Regions from separate parts of the Shewanella sp. 10B genome, predicted to be linked through region 2. Evidence: predicted binding sites of a transcription regulator. Region 2 holds the regulator's gene; the other holds the start of a gene.
What was found. The regulator MetJ, encoded in region 2, represses methionine synthesis genes. The targets are predictions, from matches to a motif close to TAGACGTCTAGACGTCTA.
Positions count from the first base shown of each region.

Region 1 (7,605 bases), on a different contig from region 2:
CGCGATGAGTTGTTGCTTGACCTCATCGGGCAGTTCACAGGCAAAGGCTTCAATTAACACCGCGCCGGGCACAAATGCCACGGGCAGGGGACTTGTCCAATGATTGATAGTGACACCATTAAACACTTGGCTGCTAAGCTTGGGGTCAAGGCTCGGTAAAATATGCGAAAAGCTGTGTAAGTCATCGACCCAGAGTGTTATGGGGAGCTGATATTCATTGACCAGCTGTTTGGCTAAGCGCCAAGTGACGCCGATATCACCGTAGTTATCGACAACACAGCAAAAGATATCCCAGTGGGCTGCGCGAATGTCTGTCATAAATGGAATGGCTCCGCGTTCACAACGTTAGGGACGAAAATCCCCCATAAAAAAAGCGGCGTTTAGGCCGCTTTTGATCCATCGTTAACGAATTAACGATAGCGTGAATTAGTCTTCAAACTCGGCTAAGCACATTTCTTCGTAGATTTGCTTCACCCAAGCATCGACACGCTCTTCAGTCAGCTCAGGTTGACGGTCTTCGTCAATCCCTAAACCGATGAAGTGGTCATCATCGACTAAGCCTTTTGAAGCTTCGAAGTTGTAAGTCGCTGTTGGCCAGTGACCGATGATGATACCGCCACGGGCTTGAACAATATCGCCCACCATGCCCATGGCATCGAGGAAGTATTCTGCGTAGTCTTCTTGGTCACCACAACCGAAGATTGCAACCAGTTTGTCGGTAAAATCAATCTGTTCTAATTCAGGGAAAAAGTCATCCCAGTCGCACTGTGCTTCACCGTAATACCAGGTTGGGATGCCGAACAGCAGCAGGTCGTATTCTGCGATCTGTTCTTTGGTGCTCTTGGCGATATCTTTCACCTCAACCATTTTCTTACCCAGTTTCTTCTGGATCATCTTGGCGACAGCTTCGGTGTTGCCTGTGTCGCTACCGAAAAAAAGACCTACAGTTGCCATTGTCTATCCTTTATGTCTAGTTCACTTATACGTTAATCTTGCTGCTATCGATTGCTCAGCATTCTATTTTTTGCTGAAGAATTAATTCGATTAACTGGCTTCGGCTGATGTTACTGGCCAATGCCTGCTCATTCAAGGCGTCATATAAATCTTGTGACACCTTTAACTCTATTCGCTTTAATCCTTTGGCTTTATCCCGCTGGATCTGGTTGCGCTTATTGACCTTAAGTTGCTGGCTACGGGACAAAGGATTGCTACGTGGGCGGCCCCGGCGCTTTTCATTGGCAAAAAGGTCAATGGTAGTTCTATCTGTTGCTTCTTTTGCCATGTTCTTATTGTTTAACCGATGCCTGAACCTTCCCAAGACATCTGGATAATACCTTTTGCAATAAACCCGGCGCAGCCGAGAAATAACACTAACCACACAATAAATCGACCAAATTTCGGCACATTACCTTGTTTAAGCACATCGTGGATGGCCATGCCGATAAAGAAAAATATCGCGGCAAAAAACAGGTTCAGGCCGATGGTTTCAATTTGTTCCATGTACTGAGATAACATACTTTCTTAGTCCTCTAGAGTCTTCTAAGGCTAAAAGAGGCGCGAATATATCACATCAGCAGGGTGTCGGCTATATGATTTAGGTCGAGAATCATTGTCATTTACACTGAGTGTTTGTCAATAAATTCAGACACAATACGATTAAACACCGCCGGTTTTTGGGCATGTAGCCAATGACCACAACCCTCTAATGTTTTGGCCTGTGCCGCCGGAAATTGGCGCATGATCTCATCGCGATGCTCGGCGGTCACATAATTGGAATCGCCACCACGGATAAAAAGGCTCGGTCCGTTAAAGACTTGCTGCGATTTGTGGTTTTCATTAGGCCAACCAATGATATTGGGATAGCAGCTTTTTAAGCCAGTGAGGTTCATCTTCCAACGAAAGCCTGTGTCGGTGCGCTGGAGGTTTTTAAGTAAAAACTGCGCGGTCGGCTCATCGATGCCACCCGCTAATAAATGCGCTAACGCGAAGCGGCGGTCGGTGTGGCCTTGGAGTGGCAAACTTTCGAGTGCGGCAAATACCGCATCATGGCGCGGCTGGTAAGCAACAGGGGCAATATCGGCGGCCACTAGGCTGATGATGCGTTCTGGGTAGGCAAGGGCAGTTGCCATGGCGATTTTACCGCCCATGGAGTGCCCAACAATATGCACCCGCTCAAGCGCAAGTTCATCCAATAATGCCACCATTGCCTTGGCTAAGCTTGGGTAATCCATCGTTTGCCAATGTTCACTCAAACCGTGATTAGGCACATCGACACGAATAACCTGATGATTTGCTTCGAGGACTTGTCCTAGCCCCTTAAGATTATCTAAATTGCCAAAGAGTCCGTGGATAAGGAGGACTGCTTCTCCTTGACCTGTGGATGCAAAATTCATGAAGTCGCCTGTGCTGTGGTACATAAAGTGCTGCGGATTGTGCCCCTAATGGGTTAAGTTTGACAAGTCTTGAGGCGATTTTGAGGCCGTGGTCGTTCAACTTGCTGGCTTTTTCAGCGATTAGCGCGCTTGTGCTAATTTGATGTGCGATTTCACGCATTTTTAGATTAATGATGCTTTATCAGATTGATAGAGATAGATACACTGGGGCAACGATCGCACAGATCCTTTGCGAGGATCGCCTGTGGTGCACTTTTTCGGTTAAGCCTATCGAATAACAAAGGATAATAAGGTTATGAAATACATCGAAGTGGATGAAGAGCTCTATCGTCATATTGCCAGCAAAACGGAACGTATTGGTGAGAGCGCCTCTGACATTCTCCGTCGATTACTCGGCCTGTCCGTCGATGCGGTTGAACAAACGCAGCCACAGGCCATTAGCCAACCGAGTTTAGAGGCGGCGACGCCTGAGCCACAGGTTGCACCTCAAGTTGAGACCTTAGTCTCTGCGACCGATTTCAATCAATTGGTGGATGAGCATAAGTTAGCGCAGCAAAAAGGCGCAGTGGGTCGCTTCTTGTTTTTGCTCGAGAGTTTATATCAACAGAGCCAAGCGCAATTCTCGCAAATTTTACAGATCCAAGGTCGCGATCGACTCTATTTTGCGCGCTCACGGGAAGAGTTACTCAAGGCCAGTGCTACCGCCAATCCGAAGGAAATCGGTAATACCGGATTTTGGGTGACGACCAACAATAACACTGCTAAAAAACGGGCGATTTTAGTCGAAGCCTTAGTGCAATTTGGTTGCGATACCGAAATCGCCAACGGCATTGCCGAACGCGTATAACGCCTTTATCGACGCCGCAATGATGCGGCGTTTCCATTTAATTAACCGATTTTCCAGTAGGAGAGGATCAGGTGGCAATACATCAACGGGCAGGACAAACCGCGAGTCAGACGGATCTGGTGAATATTCCAAAGCTGATGAGCCATTATTACAGCATCAAACCTAATGTGGATGCTGCCGAGCAACGAGTGACATTCGGGACCTCGGGTCACCGCGGAACTGCGTTTCAAGCAAGTTTTAACCAAGACCATATTTGGGCGATTACCCAAGCCGTGGTGGATTATCGCCAATCGGTGAATATCGATGGTCCGCTATTTTTAGGTATCGATACCCACGCCTTATCTTATGCGGCTTATGTGTCGGCGATTGAAGTGTTAGCGGCCAATAAGGTGACTGTTAATATTCAGCAAAATGATGGCTTTACTCCCACGCCTGTGGTGTCCCATGCCATTATTTGCGCCAATCGTGAAGCCGCACTGACTGGTGCCGCGTTAAGCGATGGTTTGATCATCACGCCATCTCACAATCCGCCTCAGGATGGTGGCATCAAGTACAATCCTCCCCATGGCGGACCGGCCGAAGGCAATATCACCGCGTGGATTGAGTCCCGCGCCAATGATTACCTGCGCGCAGGGCTTAAGGGCGTTAATAAGCTCGCTTATGCCGACGCGTTAACCTCGGGCTATGTGCATGCCATCGATTTGATTACCCCCTATGTGGCGGATTTAGTCAATGTGGTTGATATGCATGCTATCGCCAAGGCTAAGCTGAAATTGGGCGTTGACCCATTAGGCGGCTCGGGTATTCATTATTGGGCGCCGATTGCCAAGCATTATGGTATCGATATCACCTTAGTTAATGATAAGGTCGACCCAAGCTTTAGCTTTATGTCGCTTGATAAAGACGGCAAGATCCGCATGGATTGCTCTTCGCCCTATGCGATGGCAGGCTTACTGGCCCATAAAGAATCCTTTGATTTATGTGTGGGTAACGACCCTGACTACGACAGACACGGAATCGTGTGTCCGGGCACGGGGCTGATGGATCCCAACCACTATTTAGCGGTTGCGATTGATTATCTGCTGACCCACAGACCTCAATGGAGCGAGCAGTTAGCCATCGGCAAGACGCTGGTATCGAGTGCGCTTATCGATAAAATCTGCGCCTTCCACGGCAAAAAATTACTCGAAGTTCCCGTTGGCTTTAAGTGGTTCGTCGATGGGTTAGCCGAGGCAACCATTGCCTTCGGTGGTGAGGAGAGTGCGGGCGCCGCCTTCCTGCGCCGTGATGGCACGACTTGGTGTACCGACAAGGACGGTTTTATTCTGGTGCTGCTTGCGGCCGAAATGCTTGCGGTTACTGGCAAGACGCCGGGGCAACGCCATCAAGAATTAGTGGCGCAGTTCGGTCAAAGTTTCTACAAGCGTATCGACAGCCCGATTAGCCTCGAGAACAAAGCCAAATTTGCCAAGCTCAATGCTGAGACCTTAAACGCCACTCTGCTGGCGGGTGAGAAGATTGATGCCGTATTAACCCACGCCCCAGGTAACAATGCCTCGATAGGTGGCATTAAAGTGGCGACGGCCAATGGTTGGTTCGCGGCGCGGCCGTCGGGCACTGAGGCGTTATTTAAGATTTACGGTGAGAGCTTTATCAGTGAGCAACATCTTGCCGATATTATTAAGGACGCACAGGCCTTGATCGATAAGGCGCTTAGCGCCTGATCTACCGTTTAAGCATTCTTTACAGATAAAAAAACGCACTCATGGAAATCCTATGAGTGCGTTTTTATTTGCAGCGATGAGTGGCAGAAGCCACTCACTCGGATGCTACAGGTTATGATCAGTACTCGAGATGGCAACTTGGTAAGTTGTTCTTATCGATATAGTTTTGATGATATTCCTCGGCCACATGGAATTGCTGCAAAGGCACGATTTCAGTCACTATGTGGCGTAATCCCCAGCGGCCCGAGCGGGCAAAGGCCAGTTTTGAAGCTTCTGCCGTGGCTTTTTGCTCACGGTCGTGGAAGAAAATGGTACTGCGGTACTGAGTGCCAATATCGCCACCTTGCATGTTGAGCGTGGTCGGGTTGTGATTCTTCCAAAACACATCCAGTAACTCGTCGTAGCTGACAATCGCTGGGTCAAATTCCACTTGCACGACTTCAGCATGGCCAGTCTTGCCTTTTTTGACTTCCTCATAGGTGGTCGCTTCGTTATTGCCACCCATATAGCCACAGGTCGCGTTGGTCACGCCGTTGACTTGTCTAAAGAAATACTCCACGCCCCAAAAACAGCCGGCACCGAAAGTTGCTAACGCCATGATAAATCCTGATAGAAGTCTAGATGGCTAAGGATTGTGATAAAACTCATGCCTAAAAGCAAGTGTGCCGACAAAATTAATCCTATGTCGACCAAATGTGCCTAAGATGCTGTGGTTTTACCGCGAAATGCGCTTGTTTGACCAGAATGACAGAGTAACGGCCCAAAAACTTGTGTTAGTATGGATTCGCTTTTTAAGGCGGGTAGCGATAAGTGCAATGAAACAGGCAGTTATTGCCATAAATCCCGTCTTTAACACGCTATTATAAGGAGAATTCTGTGTTACAAGCTCTGTTAGATTCGAAGGATTTTCTCGCGCTGACCCTAGCCAATCCGCAAACCCTCGGTGATGAGTTTAGTTTCACCTTAGGGGAACATACTCGAGTCGAGGTGTGGGACACGGGTGTCATTGTCTTTGAGCCAGCACAAGCCCAAGGTAAGGATGTCATTCTCTCCTGCGGTGTCCACGGTAATGAAACCGCCCCCATCGAACTCTGCAATACCTTAATCAAACAGCTTCTCCAACAAAAAATCATCGCCAAACAACGCACGCTGTTTCTTATTGGCAACCCTTTAGCGATTAATAATGGCACTCGCATTATCGACGAGAACATGAATCGTCTGTTTAGTGGTGAGCATTCAAATCCGCCGGGATTAGTGAATCCTGAACGGGTGCGGGCGAAAAAATTAGAAGCCTATGTCGACCGCTTCTTTAACGGCGCAGCCGCAGGGCGCCAGCGGATCCACTACGATTTGCACACGGCGATGCGGGCGTCAAAACACGAAAAGTTTGCAATTTATCCCTATCGTCCCGGCCGGGCTTACAGCGCCGAGCAAATCATGTTTTTAGCCGCCAGTGGCGTAGATACTGTGTTATTTCACCATGAGCCGACGACGACTTTTAGTTATTTTTCCTCCGAGCAGTATGGCGCCGATGCCTTTACCATTGAATTAGGTAAGGTGTATCCCATGGGGCAAAACGATATGACGCGTTTTATTGCCGCCCAAGAGATGTTTATGCGCCTTATCACAGACAAACCCTTAGCGCTTGAGCCATTCTCAGCGGATAAGGTGAATCTATATCAAGTGTGCCGGGTGATTAACAAACATTTTGATGATTTTGAATTTACCTTCGCGACCGATGTCGAAAACTTCCGAGCTTTCCCGAAAGGCTTTGTATTGGCCCAAGAGGGGGGGCAGGAAATTAAAGTCGAACAGGAATTTGAAGCGATTGTCTTCCCCAATGCTAAGGTGCCTATCGGCAATCGCACTGTGATTTGCCTGATCCCTTCAGTCGCGCCAGATGTTCGCTAGTTTTGTAAAGCATTATATACATGCACACAGGGGATTAGTTGTCGTTTGAACTGTGCCAACGGTTGATAGGTAGTTTACGTTAACGTAATGTTCATCCGGCATATTCGTATAAATTAGGCGTTGTGGATTTTCCATGGCGTAACGAGATAACAAGAGCACAATATGAGCAAAGCAACACTCAACACTGATACAGTGCACCGTGTCGGCTTCTTGGATAAGGCATCGCTTCACATTCCTATCCTTCGAATTCTACAAGCAGACGGCACTACCTATGAAACCGCGGTTTTGCCTGTAATAGATGAAGCCTTAGCCACCAAAATTTACGATACTTGCGTGTTCACGCGGGTACTCGACGAACGTATGTTAGGCGCGCAGCGTCAGGGACGGATCAGCTTCTATATGACCTGTACGGGTGAAGAAGCAGCAATCGTCGGCAGTGTCGCGGCGCTTGATTCTGAGGACGTGATCCTCGCGCAATATCGTGAACATGCGGCGCTGCGTTATCGTGGTTTTACCACTGACCAGTTTATGAACCAAATGTTCAGCAATGAGAAGGACTTAGGTAAAGGTCGCCAAATGCCAATCCACTACGGCTGTGCGGCGTTAAACTACCAAACCATTTCATCGCCATTGGCCACGCAAATCCCGCAAGCGACAGGTGTCGGTTATAGCCTGAAAATGCAGGGCAAACGTAATGTTGCCGTCTGTTATTTCGGTGAAGGCGCTGCGT
Region 1 is NZ_JAMDJO010000001.1:1,092,383-1,099,987, forward strand. It holds gene earP (elongation factor P maturation arginine rhamnosyltransferase EarP) at 1-318, opposite strand, end outside; gene fldA (flavodoxin FldA) at 427-954, opposite strand; gene ybfE (LexA regulated protein) at 1,010-1,282, opposite strand; gene M0415_RS04655 (DUF2788 domain-containing protein) at 1,294-1,515, opposite strand; gene M0415_RS04660 (alpha/beta fold hydrolase) at 1,617-2,393, opposite strand; gene seqA (replication initiation negative regulator SeqA) at 2,689-3,240, shown strand; gene pgm (phosphoglucomutase (alpha-D-glucose-1,6-bisphosphate-dependent)) at 3,312-4,964, shown strand; gene msrA (peptide-methionine (S)-S-oxide reductase MsrA) at 5,083-5,562, opposite strand; gene astE (succinylglutamate desuccinylase) at 5,841-6,875, shown strand; gene M0415_RS04685 (thiamine pyrophosphate-dependent dehydrogenase E1 component subunit alpha) at 7,038-7,605, shown strand, end outside.
Region 1: msrA (peptide-methionine (S)-S-oxide reductase MsrA) is a predicted target of MetJ. The motif match lies at 5,575-5,592, and genes of this name have one in related genera.

Region 2 (7,605 bases):
ATGCGCCGCGCCTTGTACGCTGCCAATATTTTGATCGGCAATATCGAGCGTAAGGGCGGTATCTACCTAGGTCAAAAGCCTGGCGACTATAACAAGCTGGCGGGAGAAAGCGTGGCGCCCGTATTGGGTAAACCCGGCGTAAAAGATATGCCTAAGCCTGCGGCGAAACGTATCGACCAAGTGGAAGAGCAGTACGCCATGATGTGGTCGTCGGGCGGGATTTACCAAACCATCCTCGATGCGACCTTAAGTGCCGTTCCCTACCAATTACACGGCTGGGTAATGTCCCGTACCAACCCCATGCAAACCATGACCGACAGGGCGCGTGTGGTTGAAGCCTTGAAAAAGCTCGACTTTGTTGCCGTGTGCGATGTCTATATCAGCGAAACCGCCGCCTATGCCGACGTGATTTTACCCGAGTCTACTTACCTTGAGCGCGATGAGGAAATTGCCGACAAGTCGGGTAAAAATCCAGCCTACTATGTGCGCCAACGCGTGGTGGAAACCCTAGGCAACACTAAGCCCTCATGGCAAATCTTTAAGGACATTGGCCATAAGCTAGGGCTAAGTGAATTCTATCCTTGGGACAATATGGAAACCCTGCAATTGCTGCAGGTGAATCGCGATACCGCACTACTGCGCCGCATTAAGGACGAAGGTTTTGTTAGCTTTGGTAAGCCCATCATGCTGCGCGAACCTAAGATGGTGGCCGAGTTTACTAAGGCCTACGCCAATGCCAAACCCGTCGATGAAGACGGCACCTACGGCAGTTTACTCAGCTTTAAAACCCCAAGCGGCAAGATTGAATTGACCTCAGCCAAGGTTGAAGCCATGGCGCCAGGACGCGGGGTGATTAAGTTCCGCGAAGTGCATTTGAAGAAAGCCGATGAGCTGTACTTTATCCAAGGCAAGGTCGCCGTGCATACCAATGGCGCGACCCACAATATCCCCATGTTGGCTAACCTGATGTCGGATAACGCCATTTGGGTGCATCCCGTTACGGCGGGCAAGTTAGGGATCAGCAATGGTGATCCGATTCGGTTAACCAGCAGCGTGGGTAGCGAAGAGGGCCATGCCTTAGTCACCCCGGGCATTCGCCCCGATACCGTGTTTGCCTATATGGGCTTTGGCTCTAAAAACAAAGAGTTGGTTAGAGCGACAGGTAAAGGTATCCACTGCGGAAACTTACTGCCCCATCAAACAGCCCCTGTGTGTGGCATGAATATTCATACAACAGGCGTCACGCTGGCAAAACGCTAATTGGAGGCTCAAATGACGAAAAGATATGTGATGGTGCACGATGAGAACAAGTGCATCGGCTGCCAAGCCTGTAACGTGGCTTGCCGTAGTGAAAACGGCGTCCCCGAGGGCGTGACTCGTTTACAAGTGCGTGTTGAGGGGCCTTTCGGCGAGATGCCACACCTGCACTTTAAGTATCACAGGGTGTCGTGTCAGCAATGTGAAGATGCGCCCTGTGTGAAGGTATGCCCAACGGGCGCGGCTTATGTGGGTGAGGATGGCATTGTCTCCATCCATGGCGATAAGTGTGTGGGTTGTATGTACTGCGTGGCGGCGTGCCCCTACAAGGTACGTTTTATGAATCCCGAAACCAAAGTGGCAGACAAGTGTAACTTCTGTAAGGACACGCGTTTGGCCCGGGGTGAAGAGCCCGCCTGCGTGACTGTGTGTCCGACCGATGCCTTAGTCTTTGGCGATGCCAACGATCCACAGAGTGAGGTCGCTATGCTACTCAACACTAAGATCACTTACCAAGATAAGACCCATTTAGGCACCAAGCCTAGGGTATATCGCGTTCCTACCAAAAGAGGGGGGATTTGATTATGAACAATACTTGGGGCGATATGGCGCAATATGATCCCGTCACTTGGCATTGGATCATCGCCGTGTATCTGTTTATGGCGGGTTTATCCGCCGGAAGTTTGTTGATTGGTATCGGTTTGCGTTGGTTTAATAAGGATCAAGCGCAGGGTGAGACCAGTATTCTCAAGGCCGCCGCCATTATTGGCCCAGTGGCCATTTGCCTAGGCTTGGCATGTTTAGTGTTTGATTTAACGAAGCCTTTCCACTTCTGGCTGATTTTAATCAACTATAACTTCCAGTCCGTTATGGCGATTGGGGTATTAGCGCTACTGGCTTACTCACCCTTGGCATTTGCCTACGCGATTCTTGTGCTGCGTGGTGAACTGCCAAAGTGGGGCTTAGGTTTCCTCGTGCCTATTGCTAAGCTGCTGATGCCCTTTAGAAAGCTGATTGAAGTGCTGCTGTTTATCCTCGCGATTGGTGTAGGCGCTTACACAGGCTTCTTAATTTCGGCCATGAATGCCTATCCAATGCTGAACACTGCGGTATTGCCGGCGCTGTTCTTAGTCTCTGGTTTATCGGCGGGCGCGGCGGCTAATGCGGTGCTGGCGCTGGTGATGTTCAAGACCGATAGCCACGACAAGACTTTAGCTAAAATGCATGGCTTAGAGTTGCCAGTGATGGCCATCGAAATCATGTTCCTGTTTATGTTGTTCTGCGCCTTGTACTTTAAGGGCGGTGCGGCTGCTGCGGCGCTGGCATCACTCACCTCTGGCGTGTGGGCGAGCGTATTCTGGATTGGCGTGGTCGGGATTGGTTTTGGTATTCCACTGCTGTTTATGCTGCTGCCTTCCGCGACTCGCCACAGCAAGGGCGCGATGATCATGGTGGCCTGCGCCAGCTTAACCGGCGTGTTAGCCCTGAGACACTTTATTGTGTATGCGGGACAAAGCTACCTGAGCTAAGTGATGTTAGAGAATGCTCTAACCCATGGCATTCAAACTAGCGCAACAAATATGAGTATTACTTTAATGCGATTAAGTGATACTCAAATGGGGTACAACACGCATCCCTGCAAGCAAAAAGCACCGATTAACGGTGCTTTTTTATGGCTGCGATTGGCAGGATTGGAAGGGGGTTATTGCGGTAATTATTGCGGCAATAGCTCAATCACAGATTTCACCGTAAGCACTAAGGCGCTGATAGCGCAGAGGGCTAAGGTTGCCATCTTGGTCTTATGCTTATCCACATTCCCCACCAGTTTACCCGCCACTAAATAGCCTAAAAAGACTGAGGGCAGCAGCATCAGGGATAACCATAAATGCTTGATTTCGAGCAGGCCCGTCACCCCAAGAATGACCAGCGCTATGGTCGAGCTGAAAATAAAGAAGGCAGAGAGTGCGGCGCGAAATTTTGAGGCATCCTTACCCGCCAACAAAATCGCCATCGGCGGGCCACCAATGGCGGCAATATTACCAAAGATCCCCGATACTACGCCCGCGCCAAACAGGGTTGCTTTATTCACTGGCAGGCTGAATTTATACAGGCTCAGCACCACGGCGACCGCCACAATGCCAGCAATCGCCAGACCAAGAATCGGCTGCGGTGCAAACAGCAACAGGCTGGCACCGATAAAACCTCCGGGCACACGACCGATTAACGCATATTGCAAGCCGTTGAATTCTAAGTGGCCACGCTCACGCAGTAGGGTGAGTAGGGCGATGGAAAAGCCCATCACAATCACGGGGGCGGGCACTAATTCGGGGTCGACAATATACAGCAGCGGACTCGCCACCACGGCAAGGCCAAAGCCAATCAGACTTTGGGTGAGGGCACCTAAAAACACAATCACAGACGCAATGGCGAGCGTTTGTGGATCTATCAAGGAGAACATAGGATTCCATCAAAAACAAAATAGGGATCGTTACTCTAACCCATCAGGCAAGATGAGTATTAACGATCCCTAATAATTAGTTACGGCAGGATTATGGACGCCTGAGCGTTATTCCATATCTTCCCACTCGATCCCCATTTCGTCCATCAACCGTTTCGCTTCGGCGGGAATGCTGTCTGGGCTATCTTTCGACAGATCGGCATCATTAGGCAGAGGCTGGCCGGTGTAGGCATGCAAAAATGCTTCACACAAGAGTTCGCTATTGGTGGCGTGGCGCAGGTTGTTCACCTGACGACGGGTACGTTCATCCGTGAGGACTTTTAGCACTTTGAGCGGAATAGACACAGTAATTTTCTTTACTTGTTCATTCTTCTTGCCATGTTCAGCATAGGGGCTGATGTATTCCCCATTCCATTCAGTCATTGACTCACCTGTTATAACGCTAAATTCGGGGCAGATTTTAAACCCTTACAGATAACAGTCAAATTATTGCTACTATTTCTTAGTGATTGCAAACAGATTTCTTTATGTTTAGACGTCTAAACGTCTTAACGCCTATTGACGATGCCACTGGGCTTAGGTACATTTAGACGTCCAGACATCTCTTTGCGAACTTAGGAGTTCCCGATGACCGCAGGCAAATTAGTGACCGAACGTCAATTAGCCACATTAGCAGTGCGTCAGGGTATCGAAAGCGATACTCAGTATGGCGCTGTGGTGCCGCCAATTTACCTGTCGACGAATTACGCCTTCGATGGTCATAAAAATCCTCGCGAATTTGATTACAGCCGTTCCGGTAATCCTACCCGCAGCATCCTAGGTGATGCCTTAGCTAAGCTGGAAAAGGGCGCAACTGGTGTAGTGACTTGCACTGGCATGGCAGCCATTACTTTAGTGACTACGTTGCTCGGCCCCGATGATTTATTGGTGGTGCCCCACGATTGCTACGGCGGTTCTTACCGTTTATTCACTAACTTGGCTAAAAAGGGCCAATTTAAACTGCTGGTGGTCGATCAAACCGACGCCCAAGCGCTTGAGCAAGCTATCGCCCTGCAACCTAAGATGGTGTGGATTGAAACCCCCTCTAACCCTCTGCTGCGAGTCGTCGATATCGAAGCTATCGCGGAGGCGAGCCACGCCGTGGGCGCTTTAGTGGTGGTCGACAACACTTTCCTCTCGCCCATTTTGCAGCAACCACTATTACTCGGTGCCGATATCGTTATCCACTCCACCACTAAGTACATCAATGGTCACAGCGATGTGGTGGGCGGCGCGGTGATCGCCAAAGATCCTCAACTCGGTGAGACCTTACATTGGTGGTCGAACACCTTGGGCTTAACGGGTTCAGCTTTTGATAGTTATCAAACCCTGCGTGGTCTGCGTACCTTAGCCGTGCGTATTCGTGAGCACCAAAGCAATGCCCAGCGTATTGTGGACGTGCTGACGAGCAGCCCAGTGGTGAGCAAAGTGTATTACCCCGGCCTTACGGACCACCCCGGCCATGCCATTGCCGCCAAGCAGCAAAAAGGCTTTGGCGCTATGCTGAGTTTTGAGCTTAAGGGCGGCGAGGCCGAAGTGGTCGCCTTTTTAGATGCCTTAAGTTTATTTAGCGTGGCCGAGAGCTTAGGTGGCGTTGAGAGTCTCGTGGCCGTGCCCGCGACTATGACACACAGGGCGATGGAGCCCCAAGCGCGTTATGAAGCTGGCATTAAAGACACCCTATTACGTTTGTCGGTTGGTATTGAAGATGCCGACGACTTAGTTGCAGATATTCAAGCAGGATTGGCCGCCGTCGCGGCTTGTCAGTAGAGGAATTCGAGATGGCACGTTGTCACTTACATAAATTTGGTGGTTCCAGCTTAGCCGATGCCGATTGTTATCGCCGAGTCGCCCATATTCTGTTAACCCATGGTCATAGTGATGATCTGGTGGTGGTGTCTGCCGCGGGTAAAACCACTAACTTTTTATATAAATTATTGTCCCTGCGCGATAGCAACCAATTATGGCAGGAAGAGTTACAAGTCCTTATCAGCTATCAGCAAGGCTTGATTGAGCAGCTGTTATCCAATGAGCAAGCGCGGGATCTGCGTGAGCGTTTAACCACGGATAAGGCCCAGTTAATCAGTCTGTTATCCTTAGATTCCCGTAACGATTACCAAATTAGCCATGTGGTGAGCTTTGGGGAGCGTTGGTCGGCGCGCCTGATGGCTGCGCTGCTGCGTGAATCGGGTGTGGCCGCAAGTCATGTGGATGCCTGTTCGATTCTCGTGGCCGACGAGGCCGCCGTGCCGCAAATTCGTGTGCAAGAATCCCGTACCAAAGTGCAAACCTTACTGGCCGCGCATCCTAACGAGCGTTTAGTGATCACTGGTTTTATCTGCGCCAACGAGCGTGGCGATACCTTGCTATTGGGTCGCAATGGCTCTGACTTTAGCGCCAGCCTAATTGCCAGCCTTGCCGACATTGAACGTGTGACCATTTGGACCGACGTTGAAGGGGTATTTAACGCCGATCCGAATAAGATCAACGATGCGAAATTACTCAAGAGCATGTCCCTCGCCGAAGCCGACCGCTTGGCGCGTTTAGGCTCGCCAGTATTACATTCACGCACTTTGCAGCCGCTGTTTAACACTGAGGTGAGCCTAGCCGTACGTTCAAGCTACGCCTCCCATACCGACTTTACCCTGATTGCTCCCCACAGCTCCTCGGCGAGTGCGCCTGTGGTGACTAACCTCAATGCCGTGGTGTTATTTGGCTTTAAGATCGCGGGCGATGTGGCTAGTCTGCTCGAGCAATTAGTCGAGGCAGGGTTAACGCCACTGGCCCATTGGGTATCGGCGCATCAACGACTCGAACTTGCCTATACCGCTGAAAACCAAAAACAAGTACAAAAGTTATTGGATGCACAGGCCGAAGCCCTCGGCATTAAAGATCTGCAAATAAATACCGAACTCGGTTTAGTGGCGCTTGTGAGTGCCGACGCCGAGCATTATCGCCGCAGTTTTGCCCGTTTACTGAGCCGCGACGCTAAGCCCTTGTTCAGTGGTGACTTAAGTCTGGTGACCTTAGTGCCACAGTCGCAGGTTAATCTGCTGACGCAAAAAGTGCATCGCCGCTGCGCTGGTCCACGTAAACGCATTGGCGTATTGCTGCTGGGCGTAGGCAATATTGGCGAGGCGTGGGTGAAGCTGTTTAAGTCCGTATCTCCATCGTTAAATCAAGAGCTTGAAGCGCGTGTCGAACTCGTCGGTTTAGTGAGTTCCAGCAAAGCCCTGATCAAGTCTACGGCTGTGGATTTGGAAAACTGGCAACAGGAATTCGATGCCGAGGCAACACCTTGGCAATATGAACACTTATTCGAACAATTAGAACAACTTAACTGTGACGAACTGATTGCATTAGACATCAGCGCCAGCGCCAGTTTGACCCTACAATACCCAGAGTTTTTCGAGCGCGGCATCCATATGGTCAGCGCAAACAAACTCGCGGGTTCTGGCCCGCTGCCGTTCTACCGCGAGCTGAAGGAGCAACTCGGTTATCGCCGTCTATTCTGGCGCTATAATGCCAGCTGCGGCGCGGGTTTACCTATTCAACACGCCTTAAACGATCTGCGTAATAGTGGCGATACGGTTGAGGCCGTCGGTGGGATTTTCTCTGGCACCCTGTGTTGGTTATTCGAGAAATACGATACCAGCAAACCCTTCTCGGAATTAGTGGTTGAAGCGCGTGGCCTCGGCATTACCGAACCCGATCCCCGCGACGATCTTTCTGGCCGCGATATGCAGCGCAAGCTGCTGATTTTAGCCCGTGAAATCGGTCTTGAAATCGAGCTTGAGGATATTGAGCTGCGCTCCTTAGTGCCAGCCCATTTAGCGGATATTCCTTTGGAG
Region 2 is NZ_JAMDJO010000003.1:527,310-534,914, reverse strand. It holds gene phsA (thiosulfate reductase PhsA) at 1-1,260, shown strand, start outside; gene M0415_RS14565 (4Fe-4S dicluster domain-containing protein) at 1,273-1,839, shown strand; gene nrfD (NrfD/PsrC family molybdoenzyme membrane anchor subunit) at 1,842-2,786, shown strand; gene M0415_RS14555 (sulfite exporter TauE/SafE family protein) at 2,972-3,715, opposite strand; gene metJ (met regulon transcriptional regulator MetJ) at 3,824-4,138, opposite strand; gene metB (cystathionine gamma-synthase) at 4,361-5,524, shown strand; gene M0415_RS14540 (bifunctional aspartate kinase/homoserine dehydrogenase II) at 5,536-7,605, shown strand, end outside.